Azospira inquinata: one gene and its partner. The protein of the gene in region 2 interacts with the protein of the main gene of each other region in a pairwise test. Links are inferred from orthologs where the notes say so. Each region holds a gene or a part of one and is shown on either strand. Other genes may lie near its edges.

Region 1 (5,251 bases), 250 kb from region 2 along the record:
GTGGAGGCCCTGCCTGGGGCTGCTACTCCGGCGGTGGTGGGGGAAGGGGACATGCCCATCCCCGTGCCCCCCCGGCAGGTTGCGGTGCCCGAGCCTGCCCCCCTTGTTCCCCCTCCCTCCCCTGAAAAGAACCACCAGTCATGAGCGAAGTTGAACCGGAAGCGTCCTTCCTTTCCCATTTGATGGAATTGCGGGACCGGCTGATTCACGCCTTGCTGGCCGTCCTTATCGTCTTTGTCTGCCTCTTTCCCTGGGCCAAAGACCTCTATGCCCTGCTGGCCGAACCTCTGCTCCATGTGCTGCCCAAGGGCGGGCAAATGATCGCTACGGACGTGGTGGGGGTGTTTCTGGTGCCCACCAAAGTGGCCTTGATGGTGGCCTTCCTCATCGCCTTGCCCTACGTGCTGTACCAGGCCTGGGCCTTTGTGGCTCCCGGCCTCTATGCCCACGAAAAGCGCCTGGTGGCGCCCCTGATCGTGGCTTCCGTGGTGCTTTTCTTCACCGGCATGTCCTTCGCCTATTTCCTGGTTTTCCCCACCGTCTTCGGCTTCATGGCCCGGGTGGCGCCCCAGGGAGTGGCCTGGATGACGGACATCGACAAATACCTGTCCTTTGTCCTGTCCACCTTCATGGCCTTCGGCGTCACCTTTGAAGTGCCGGTGATTGTCATTGTGCTGGTGCGCATCGGCCTGGTCTCCGTGGCCAAGCTCAAGGAATGGCGGCCCTACGTGATTGTGGGAGCCTTCGTAGTGGGGGCCATTTTTACGCCGCCGGACGTGCTCTCCCAGTTGATGCTGGCGGTGCCCCTGTGGCTCCTCTTTGAACTGGGGGTGCTGCTGGCCCGCTTTTTCGCCCAGCCCCCCGCAGCTACTCCGGCCCAGGAAGGCCAAGAGGGCGATTGGCAGGCCTTGAACGCGGCGGAGATGGAAGCGGCCCAGGCCGAGCTCCGGGAGCGTCAGGCGGGTAAGGACGAATAGGTTCGGAGCGCTTGGTTCCCCATAAAAAAGGCGCTTTGAGCGCCTTTTTTTATGCCGGAGATTCAGGGGGAGTGGATGGTGCCCTCATGTCCCGGCCGGGTTCTTCCTCTGCTTACCCGCCGTTTTGTCTGCAAGCCCCTTTCACCGGTCCGGGTACCGTTTCCCCGTGACTGATTACCTGACCGTTTTCAAACCACCACAGGCTGCCCGGGGGCAGGGTGATCCAATGTTCGTCGTCCGTCAGGGGCTGGGTGGCGATGACTGCTACCCGGTCATCCGGGGTGGTGATGTCGGCGAAATCCACGGTGACATCCTGATCCTTTAAATGGGCCTTGCGGAAAGGGGCCTGGCGGATCAGGTAGGTGAGCTGGTTGGAGCAGTGGGCGAAGAGCCGCTCCCCATTGGATAGGAGGTAATTACATTCCCCATGGCGCCCCACTTCCCGGGTCAGTTCTAACAGGGCCTGGAACAGGGCTTCCGGAGGGGGCGGGGTCTGGCCAAAACGGCGGCGCAAGGATTGGAGCAGCCAGCAGAAGGCCCGTTCGCTATCCGTGTTGCCCACGGGCAGGTAGAGGCCGTCCAGGGGCGGGTCGAAATCCAGGAGATTGCCGTTGTGGGCGAAAATCCAATGGCGCCCCCACAGCTCCCGCATGAAGGGATGGGTATTTTCCAGGGACACCTGGCCCTGGGTGGCCTTGCGGATGTGGGCGATGACGTTGCGGGAGCGGATCGGGTAGTTGTGCACCAATTCCGCAATGGGGGATTGGGCGGAGGGCTGGGGATCAAGAAACAGCCGGGCACCCCGGCCTTCGAAAAAAGCGATGCCCCAGCCGTCCCGATGCACGTCCGTGAGCCCGCCCCGGGCGCGAAAGCCGGTGAAGGAAAAGCAGATGTCCGTCGGCACATTGCAATTCATGCCGAGCAACTGGCACATGGGAAACTCCTTGGGGCTTATTGATCCGGGTCCAGGTCGTCGTCGTCCTGGCCCTTAGGGCGCTGCATGGGGGGGCGCTTGCCCACTTTGACGGGCAGATCCAGGGTCTGCTTGCCCCGGCGCAATTCAAAGGGAATCACGCTTTCCGGGCGCAGGCTGGCGATCAGGTCGAGCATGGCCTGGGGATCTTTTACCGGCCGACCGTTCACCTTGGTGAGAATATCCCCCGGTTTAATCCCCGCCCCTGCCGCCGGGCTGCCCCGCAGGACGCCGGCGATAATGGCGCCCTGGTTGTCTGCGAGGCCGAAGGAATCGGCCAGATCCGGGGTCAGTTCCTGGGCTTCTACCCCAATCCAACCCCGTACCACGGTGCCGGAGCGGATGATCTGTTCCATGACGTTCTTGGCCGTGGAGACGGGGATGGCAAAACCGATCCCCAGGGAGCCGCCGGAACGGGAATAGATGGCGGTGTTGATACCGATCAGGTTGCCCCGGGCATCCACCAAGGCGCCGCCAGAATTGCCCGGATTAATGGCGGCGTCGGTCTGGATAAAGTTTTCAAAGGTGTTGATACCCAGGTGGGAGCGGCCCAGGGCGGAGACAATGCCCATGGTCACCGTCTGGCCCACGCCAAAGGGATTGCCGATGGCCAGGACCACGTCCCCTACGCTCACATTGTCCATTTGGCCGAAGGTGATGGCGGGCAGCTTGGGTGCCAGCATCTTGCCCGGGCGGATGCGTACCACGGCCAGATCCGTGTCCGGGTCCGTGCCGATGACCTCGGCCTTGAAGGTGCGGCCGTCGTTCAGGGCCACTTCAATGTCATCCGCCGCCTCCACCACATGGTAGTTGGTGAGGATGTAGCCTTCCGGGCTGACAATGACCCCGGAGCCCAGACCGGCGGCCCGCTGGGCTTCCCCGTCAAAGCGGTCGCCAAAGAAATGGCGGAACATGGGGTCGTCAAAAAGGGGATGGCGGGGCGTTTTCACCGCCTTGCTGGTGTAAATATGCACCACCGAGGGCAGGGAATGGCGCACCGCCTCCCGGTAGGAATCCGGGGCATTGCGGCTGCCGCCGGGAATTACCGCCTCACGCAGGGAAATGGTGCCGCCGCTCTCCTGATTCAGCCATTCCGGCTTCAGGGTGGTGATGACGAACAACAGGGCGAGACTGACAGTAACGGATTGTGCAAAAATCAGCCAAAGTTTACGCATCTGCGTGGCGGACCCGGAATTCGAAGGATTTGGCACTTTATCGAGGACAAAATGCAAAGAGACGCACTGGCGGCCTATCTGGATCAGCTTCTGGAACCCGGCCGTTTCAAGGATTATTGCCCAAACGGCCTGCAAGTGGAAGGCCGGGAACCCATACAGCGCCTGGTTTGCGGGGTGACCGCCTGCCAGGCCTTGCTGGATGCGGCGGTGGCCCAGGAGGCAGATGGGGTGCTGGTGCACCATGGCTGGTTCTGGCGGGGCGAAGATGGTCGGGTGACGGGCTTTCGCAAGCAGCGCCTGGCGACCCTGTTGGGCCGGGATATCAACCTCTTCGCCTATCACCTGCCCCTGGATGCCCACCCGGTCCTGGGCAACAACGCCCAGTGGGCCAAGGCCTGTGGCTGGGCGGCGGAAGGCCGCTTTGGCGACCAGGATCTGGGCTGGCTCGGGCATCTGCCCATTTCCCTCAACGCCGCCACCCTGGCGGAGCGGGTCTCCACCTGCCTGGGGCGGCCGGTGCAGCTCTTCGGCGACGGGGAGCGGCTGGTGAAGCGCCTGGGCTGGTGTTCCGGAGGCGCCCAGGGCTTTTTCGAAGGCGCCATTCTGCGGGGCGCGGATGCCTATTTGTCCGGAGAGGTTTCCGAACAGACGGTGCATCTGGCCCGGGAATCGGGCGTTCCCTATCTGGCCTGCGGCCACCATGCCACGGAGCGCTTCGGTATCCAGGCCCTGGCTACCCATCTGCAAACCCACTGCGGCCTGGATTGCCGTTTTGTGGATATTCCCAACCCCGTCTAGGAGATGGTCATGGATTATGTCTTTACCCCGCCGCCCCTGGTGAGCCTGCCCGTGGTGGGCGACAGCCGGCGCTTTCCCGTCCGCCGGGTTTATTGCGTCGGGCGCAATTATGCGGAACATGCCCGGGAAATGGGGGCCCTGGATCAGGCCGATGGCCGGGAGCCCCCCTTTTTCTTCAGCAAACCTGCCGACGCCCTGGTGCCCGAACCGGCCCGGGTCACCTATCCGCCTTTGACGGAAAAGCTCCAGCATGAGGTGGAGCTGGTGGTGGCCCTTAAGGCCGGAGGGGCGGTGATTCCTCCGGTGGCGGCCCTGGACTGTGTCTTTGGCTACGCCGTGGGTCTGGACATGACGCGCCGGGACTTGCAGGCCCAGGCCAAGGAAAAAGGCCATCCTTGGGATATGGGCAAGGGCTTTGACCTGTCTGCCCCCATCAGCCCGGTGATGCCGGTGACCACCTGTGGCCATCCCGCCTCGGGCCGGGTGAGCCTCCAGGTAAACGGGGAGCTGCGGCAGGACGGGGATATGGCGGACATGACCTGGAAAGTGGGGGAAATTATCGCCAATCTCTCCCGCTATGTGCGTCTGGCCCCCGGGGATTTGATTTTTACCGGAACCCCCGCCGGGGTTTCCACCGTGCTGCGGGGAGATCGGCTCCAGGGAACCATCGACGGCGTGGGGGAAGTGAATTTTGTCCTGGTCTAACCCTGCCCGGGGAGGGGCGGCGCCCGGCCCCGCCGTCCTTTCCCTCCCCTTGCGCCTGTGGTTTGCCGGGGTAATGCTGGCCTGGGTCGGGACCGGCCTGTGGCCCTATGACCGGGCCACCTGGTTCCTGGAAACCTTCCCGGTGCTCATCGTCTTCCCCCTGCTCTACCTGAGCCGGCGCACCTTTCCCCTTACCCACCTGCTCTATTTTTTTATCGGTCTCCATGCCCTGGTGCTGATCTGGGGCGGCGCCTGCACCTACGCCCGGGTGCCCCTGGGTTTCTGGATACAGGACTGGCTCCATCTGTCCCGAAATCCCTATGACCGGATCGGCCATTTCATGCAGGGGTTCGTGCCTGCCCTGGCGGCCCGGGAAATTCTGCTCCGGCGGCAGGTGGTGCGGGGAAAGGCCTGGTGTAATTTCCTGGTGCTGTGCGTCTGCCTGGCTTTTTCCGCCTTCTACGAATTACTGGAGTGGTGGACGGCAGTGGCCTGGGGCCAGAAGGCGGATGATTTCCTGGCCACCCAGGGAGACCCCTGGGATACCCAGTGGGACATGTTTACCGCCCTTATGGGGGCGGCCATGGCCCTGGTGGTGCTGGGGCCTGTCCATGACCGGGCCC
Region 2 (5,854 bases):
TAGGTTAATTTCCCTAGCCCCTGGTTTCCCAAGCTCGCAGGCCGGCCCGGTGGCCTGATCAGGCTCAAGATTTTTGAATCCTTAGAAGGAGTTGGACATGATTCGTACCACGGCACTGGCGCTCCTGCTCGCCGCCAGTTTCACCGCCTCCGCCGCTGACCCGGTCAAACCCAAAGCCGACCCCGCCAAGGGGCAGCCCATTGCCGCCAGCGTCTGTGTTGCCTGCCACGGCGCCGATGGCAACAGCCCGGTTCCCGTGAACCCCAATCTGGCCGGTCAAATCCCTGACTACATCTACAAGCAACTGACCAACTTCAAGGCCGGTGCGGACGGTAAGCCCCCGGTGCGTAACAACGCCACCATGAACGGCATGGTAGCCGCCCTGTCCGATGACGACATGCGCAATCTGGCCGCCTACTTCTCCCAACAAAAACTCCATCCGGACGTAGCCAAGGATCCCAAGCTGGTGGCGGAAGGCCAAAAGCTGTGGCGCGGTGGTGACGTGAACCGGGGTATCCCCGCCTGTGCCGGTTGCCACGGCCCCGCCGGTACCGGTCTGCCCGCCATGTTCCCCCGTCTGGCCGGTCAACATCCGGACTACACCACGGCCCAGTTGAAGGCCTTCCGTAACGGGGACCGGGCCAACGACCCGAGCAAGATGATGCAGACCATTGCCGCCAAACTGAGCGACAAGGACATCGCCGCCCTGGCCGATTACGCTGCCGGCCTGCGCTGAGCTTTACGCTTCCCCCAAAAAAGGCGGTCAATGACCGCCTTTTTTATTGCCGCTTTTCCACCCAGCTATTCGCGCACTGCCCGAGGCTAAATACCACTGCCCCAGGCAAAACCAGGCGCTTCTGGGGGAGCAACGCCCCCGTTTATTTGCCTTGAGGTTGAAAGCGGATGATGGCCCGGCCATCGGCGGTCTGCTTGGGGACGCCCTTCCAGGCGTGACCAAAGAGGATTTCCACGGTGGCGGGCAGTCGCCCCTCCCGACGCAAGGCCTCATAGCCCGCGGCGACCTGGGCCCACCATTGGCGCCCGCCCAATCCCTGGCGATGGCCCGGGGCGGCGCAGGCGTTGCCACCAAAACGGCACTCCCGAATCAGGGTAGCGAAATCCCCATAGGTGAGGGTCAGCATTTCCATGTCCATGACAGGATCGGCAAATCCGGCGGTCACCAGCATGTCTCCCCAATCGTGCATATCCAGGAAACTCTGGGTATGCACGTCCCCATCGGGAAACACGGAACGTAACTCCTTCAGAGTATCCGGTCCCAGGGTGGAGAACATGAGCAGGCCATCCACCGCCAGCACCCGGTGCATTTCTGCCAGGGCAGCCCGGGGATCGTCCAGCCAGTGGAGCATTTGATTGGACCAGACGAAATCTATCTGGTCGGAAGCCAGGGGCAGAGTCTCAGCCCGGCCGCTCACCAGGACGGTAGAAGGAGTGGATTGGCGGCCCAGCAGCCGCCGCAGGTAGGACGGGGCCCGGCAATGGGGACGGGCTGCCGCCACCATAGCGGGCGCCCCATCCAGGCCCATCAGGAGGGAGGCCTGGGGAAAACGAGCTTTGAGGTGGGGTAGGAAGGCCCCGGCGCCGCAGCCCAGGTCCAGAATGCGCTGGGGCTCCAGACGCAAATACTCCAGCCTTTCCCCCATGCGCTGCTGCACTTCCTGATCCAGGAAGCTGGAGAATTCCCCGGCCGCCGCCGCCCGGTCAAAGCGGCGGCGCACCAGGGCCCGGCTGCTAGCCGGAGGCGCCCCAAGGGAAAGCTCCGAGGAACTCAAACCGCTTTCAGGCCCAGTTTGGCAAAGAGGGCGTCGTCCTGGCCGAACTCCCCGTTAGGGGTGGTCAGCAGGGCTTCCCCGTAAAAAATGGAATTGGCACCGGCCAGGAAGCAAAGGGCCTGCTGCTCTTCCGACATCTGGGCCCGACCGGCGGAAAGCCGCACGTAGGAAGCAGGCATGGTGATCCGAGCGGCGGCGATGGTACGCACAAATTCAATGCCGTCCACCGGCTTGGCGTTTTCCATGGGGGTCCCCGCAATGGGCACCAGATTGTTGATGGGCACGGATTCGGGGGCCGGGTCCAGGTTGGCCAGTTGGGAAATCAGAGCCGCCCGATTACGCCGGCTTTCCCCCATGCCAATGATGCCGCCGGAGCAAATGTGGATACCCGCGTCCCGCACGTGGTGCAGAGTGTCCAAACGGTCTTCCTGGGTATGGCTGCGGATGACCTGGCCGTAAAAATCCTTGTCCGTATCCAGATTGTGGTTGTAGTAATCCAGGCCGGCTTCCTTGAGGCGGGAGGCCTGTTCTTCCTTCAACATCCCCAGGGTAACGCAGGTTTCCAGACCCAGGGCCTTCACGGCGCTGATCATTTCCGCCACCTGATCCAGGTCTTTGTCCTTGGGGCTACGCCAGGCGGCCCCCATACAGAAGCGGGAAGAGCCGTTGGCCTTGGCTACCTTGGCTGCCGCCACCACTTCATCCACGCTCATCAGCTTTTCCCGTTCCAGGCCCGTATCGTGGCGAGCAGACTGGGAACAGTAGCCGCAGTCCTCGGAACAACCACCGGTCTTCACGGACAGCAGGGTAGAACGTTGGATGGCGTTGGCGTCGAAATGCTGCCGATGCACCTGCTGGGCCCGGTAGATCAGGTCCATGAAGGGCAATTCATACAGGGCCAGCACTTCCTCTACCGTCCAAGCCTTGGCCGGCTGGGGAGAGGGGGCAGATGGGGACACAGAGGCGGGAGTGACAACAGCATTCATGGCAGAATCCTTACGAAAAACCCTACTGGCTTCCATACTACTCAGTATGGACGGTAATTATGAATAATCGGATATGGGAGGCTAAATGTCAATTTTAGCTCAGATATCTCATAGGCTTAGGGACTTGGGTGAGGACCTGACCCAATTGCTGCTCCCCGGCACCTGCCTGCTGTGCGGCAATGCCACGGCCCAGCCCCTGATCTGCCCAGGCTGCGAGGTGGATCTACCGGGTTTAGGGAGCGATCTTTGCCCGGCTTGCGGCCTGCCCTCCCCCGGTGCCCAGATTTGCCTCCATTGCCGCCGCCAGCCCCCAGCTTTCGATGGCGTTACCGCCCTGTGGCCTTACGACTTCCCTGCCGACCGGCTCATCCAGGCCCTGAAATACGGTCACCAACTGGCCGTGGGCGGCTACGTGGCACGGCGGCTGGCCCAGCGCCTGGAAGGGCCCCACTGGGACGGGATACTGGCCGTCCCCCTCCATCCGGACCGGCTGAGTCAGCGAGGCTTCAATCAAAGCATGGAAATCGCCAGACCCCTGGCGAGGCGCCTGGGCCTCCCCCTGCTACGGCAGGTTTGTGTGCGGGCCGTGGACACCCGGCCCCAGGCCGCGCTTCCCCACCGGCAGCGGGCCAAGAATATCCGCAATGCCTTTCTTTGCCACCAGGATTTGACGGGCCGACACTTACTGGTGGTGGATGACGTACTCACCACCGGGGCCACCCTCAATGAACTGGCCCGGATTCTGAAAATCCACGGGGCCGCCACGGTCCATGTGGCCGTGGCCTGCCGCACCCTGCCCCACCATTAGGTGGAAATTCAGCGGCTGTGCTGTTCCGCATAGTTGGCCAGATCCCCGGGCAAGCCCATGGCCTTGGCCGTGGCAAAAGCCTTTTTGGCCTCTGCCCCGTTACCCTCTGCTTCCAGGGCCATGGCCAGACCGAGCCACCAACGGCCCTCATTGGGGGCAATGGAAAGGGCGGCCCGATACTGGTCCGCCGCCTCATGGTGGCGCCCCAGGCGCTGGAGAACCGCGGCGGTCAAGGCGTGGTATTCCACACTGGCCGCCCCCTGGGAACTCATGCGTTGCAAGGTGCGCCAGGCACCGTCCCCATCCCCTTTTTCCATTTGCAGCCGAGCCAGGGCTAGGCCCCAGGAAAGACGTTCCGGATTCTGCTTCAAGCCCTCTTCCAATAAGGCTATCGCCTCCCCAAAGGCCCGCTGATCCACCAGCAGCTTAAGCAACAGCTGCCGGGAAGGGCCGTGGCCCGGGTTTTCCTTTAACACCGCCCGCAGCACATTGGCCGCCTCACTGCCTCGCCCCTGGCCAACCAGCCCGGCGGCCCGGCGATATTCCTGGTCGCTGTGTTCCTGGGCGCTCCCCCCCGGCAGACTTTTTTCTATCTTGCCCCGGGGAGCCCCATCCCCCAGGGCCACCCCTTTAGGCTTTTCTCCAGCAGGCAAAGGCATGGGGCCGCTCTTGGCGGCGGGGACCGGGGGAGTTTCGTTTTTACTAGAGGCCGGGGCCTTGTCCCCCACACCGGCGGCCCGGGGCGCGTTGGTAGCCACGGAAGGCTTGGCGGGAACCTCCTCCGCCGACCGGACCGGAGCGGCGGGCGGCGGGGAAAGGGTATCGTCCCACTTCAGGATGGGGTCGGCCTCAAGCATGGCGGTGGATACGGCCGCCGGGGCCGGAACGGGGGGAGTGGCAGAGGCCGCCACAGGCGGGGTGGGGGCACTCCCCACCGGGGCCTTACCGGCGGGCCCGGACAGGGGCCCGGCCCAGAACGCCCAGGCGGCGACGCCGGCAACCAATACCAGGGCGCCCCCCAAGGCCCCCCACAGGGCCCCGGACATACCGCCGGAAGACGGGGGAGGCAGATCCGGCAAAGGGCGCACCCCGGGGGGCAAACCACCCCGCTCCTCGGAGGAAGCGTGGCGGGCGTCCAGGTCTTTCAGCATCTGATTAATCAGGCTCATGATTCCCTACCACCAGCGGCCGATGGAACGGGCCCCTTCCGTATCCCGGGCCGCATCCCGCACATGGCGGCGCAGGGCCTGATGACGGCCTTCTCCGAATACGGACATGAGGGTCTTGTGGCCCAGGATATTGACCAGGCGGGGAATGCCGCCGCTGGCCTGGGCCAGGGCTTTGAGGGCCGCAGGAGAAAAGGGATTCTGGCCCAGCAGCCCGGCCACTTTAAGACGGTGGGCCACATAGGCGGCCACCTCCGTCCGGCCCAGGGGCTGAATGCGGTAATGGAAGGCAATGCGCTGACGCAGCTGACGCAGGCCTTCCTGGGCCAGTTTTTCATCCAATTCGGGCTGGCCGAACATGACCCATTGGAGCAGCTTGCGCTTCTGGGTTTCCAGATTGGACAGGAGACGGAGGGATTCCAGACTGGCCTCGGGCATGGCCTGGGCTTCATCGATGCACACCACGGCCGCCTTACCCGACTTGGCAATATCCAGCAGGCGCTGGTTGAGGGCCTTGAGCAGGTGATACTGGTCCGCATCCGGGTCCAGATCCGCCTCCAGCTCCTCCCCCACCGCCAGAAGCAGGGTCCGGGGTTCCAGATCCGGATTGGGCAGGTAGGCCACCTGATACCGATCCCCCATAGCCTGAAGCAGGCGGCGGCAGAGCAGGGTTTTCCCCGTGCCCACCTCCCCGGTAATCTTGATGAAACCTTCCCCGCTGTTCAGGGCAAAGGCCAAGGTATTCAGCGCTTCCTGGTGGGTGGCAGCGCGAAAGGCAAAGCTGGTATCCGGCGTCAGGCCGAAGGGCAGTTCCCGGAGACCGAAATACTTCAGGTACACCCGGTCACCTCAAGGCTGGCTACGGGGGGGATTCAAATCCTCCAGCCGGCTTTCCGTGGCTTCCAGATCCCCCTTCCAGTCTTCATCGTCCTGGATCACGGTGGGCTTGATGAGGATCACCAGTTCCCGCTTGCTCAAATTCTTGGAGCGCTGACCGAACAGATTGCCCACCACGGGAACGGTGGACACACCGGGCAAGCCACTTCGCGTGTCATCCTGATCCTGCTTCATCAAGCCGCCGATGGCCACAATATTGCCATCCCG

What was found.
Region 1: the proteins of bioB (region 2) and Azoinq_RS03480 interact in binary tests that used the Escherichia coli proteins (3 or more experiments, as listed by UniProt). The link is inferred for Azospira inquinata from one-to-one orthologs.

The regions. Positions count from the first base shown.
Region 1 is NZ_CP064782.1:787,993-793,243, reverse strand. The notes cover bases 1-2,859. They hold Azoinq_RS03480 (class II glutamine amidotransferase), read right to left. Parts: upstream 1,912-2,859; coding sequence 1,090-1,911; downstream 1-1,089. Other genes in these bases: Azoinq_RS03475 (Do family serine endopeptidase), read right to left, coding at 1,929-2,859; tatC (twin-arginine translocase subunit TatC), read left to right, coding at 141-977; tatB (Sec-independent protein translocase protein TatB), read left to right, coding at 1-144. Also shown: more of Azoinq_RS03475, read right to left, coding at 2,860-3,125; Azoinq_RS03470 (Nif3-like dinuclear metal center hexameric protein), read left to right, coding at 3,177-3,923; Azoinq_RS03465 (fumarylacetoacetate hydrolase family protein), read left to right, coding at 3,933-4,628; Azoinq_RS03460 (DUF2238 domain-containing protein), read left to right, coding at 4,615-5,251.
Region 2 is NZ_CP064782.1:1,043,456-1,049,309, forward strand. The notes cover bases 782-3,565. They hold bioB (biotin synthase BioB), read right to left. Parts: upstream 2,777-3,565; coding sequence 1,787-2,776; downstream 782-1,786. Other genes in these bases: Azoinq_RS04680 (methyltransferase domain-containing protein), read right to left, coding at 879-1,790; Azoinq_RS04690 (ComF family protein), read left to right, coding at 2,901-3,565. Also shown: Azoinq_RS04675 (c-type cytochrome), read left to right, coding at 98-736; more of Azoinq_RS04690, read left to right, coding at 3,566-3,584; Azoinq_RS04695 (tetratricopeptide repeat protein), read right to left, coding at 3,593-4,753; Azoinq_RS04700 (ExeA family protein), read right to left, coding at 4,760-5,590; pilus (MSHA type) biogenesis protein MshL, read right to left, coding at 5,600-5,854. UniProt on the Escherichia coli protein: Catalyzes the conversion of dethiobiotin (DTB) to biotin by the insertion of a sulfur atom into dethiobiotin via a radical-based mechanism.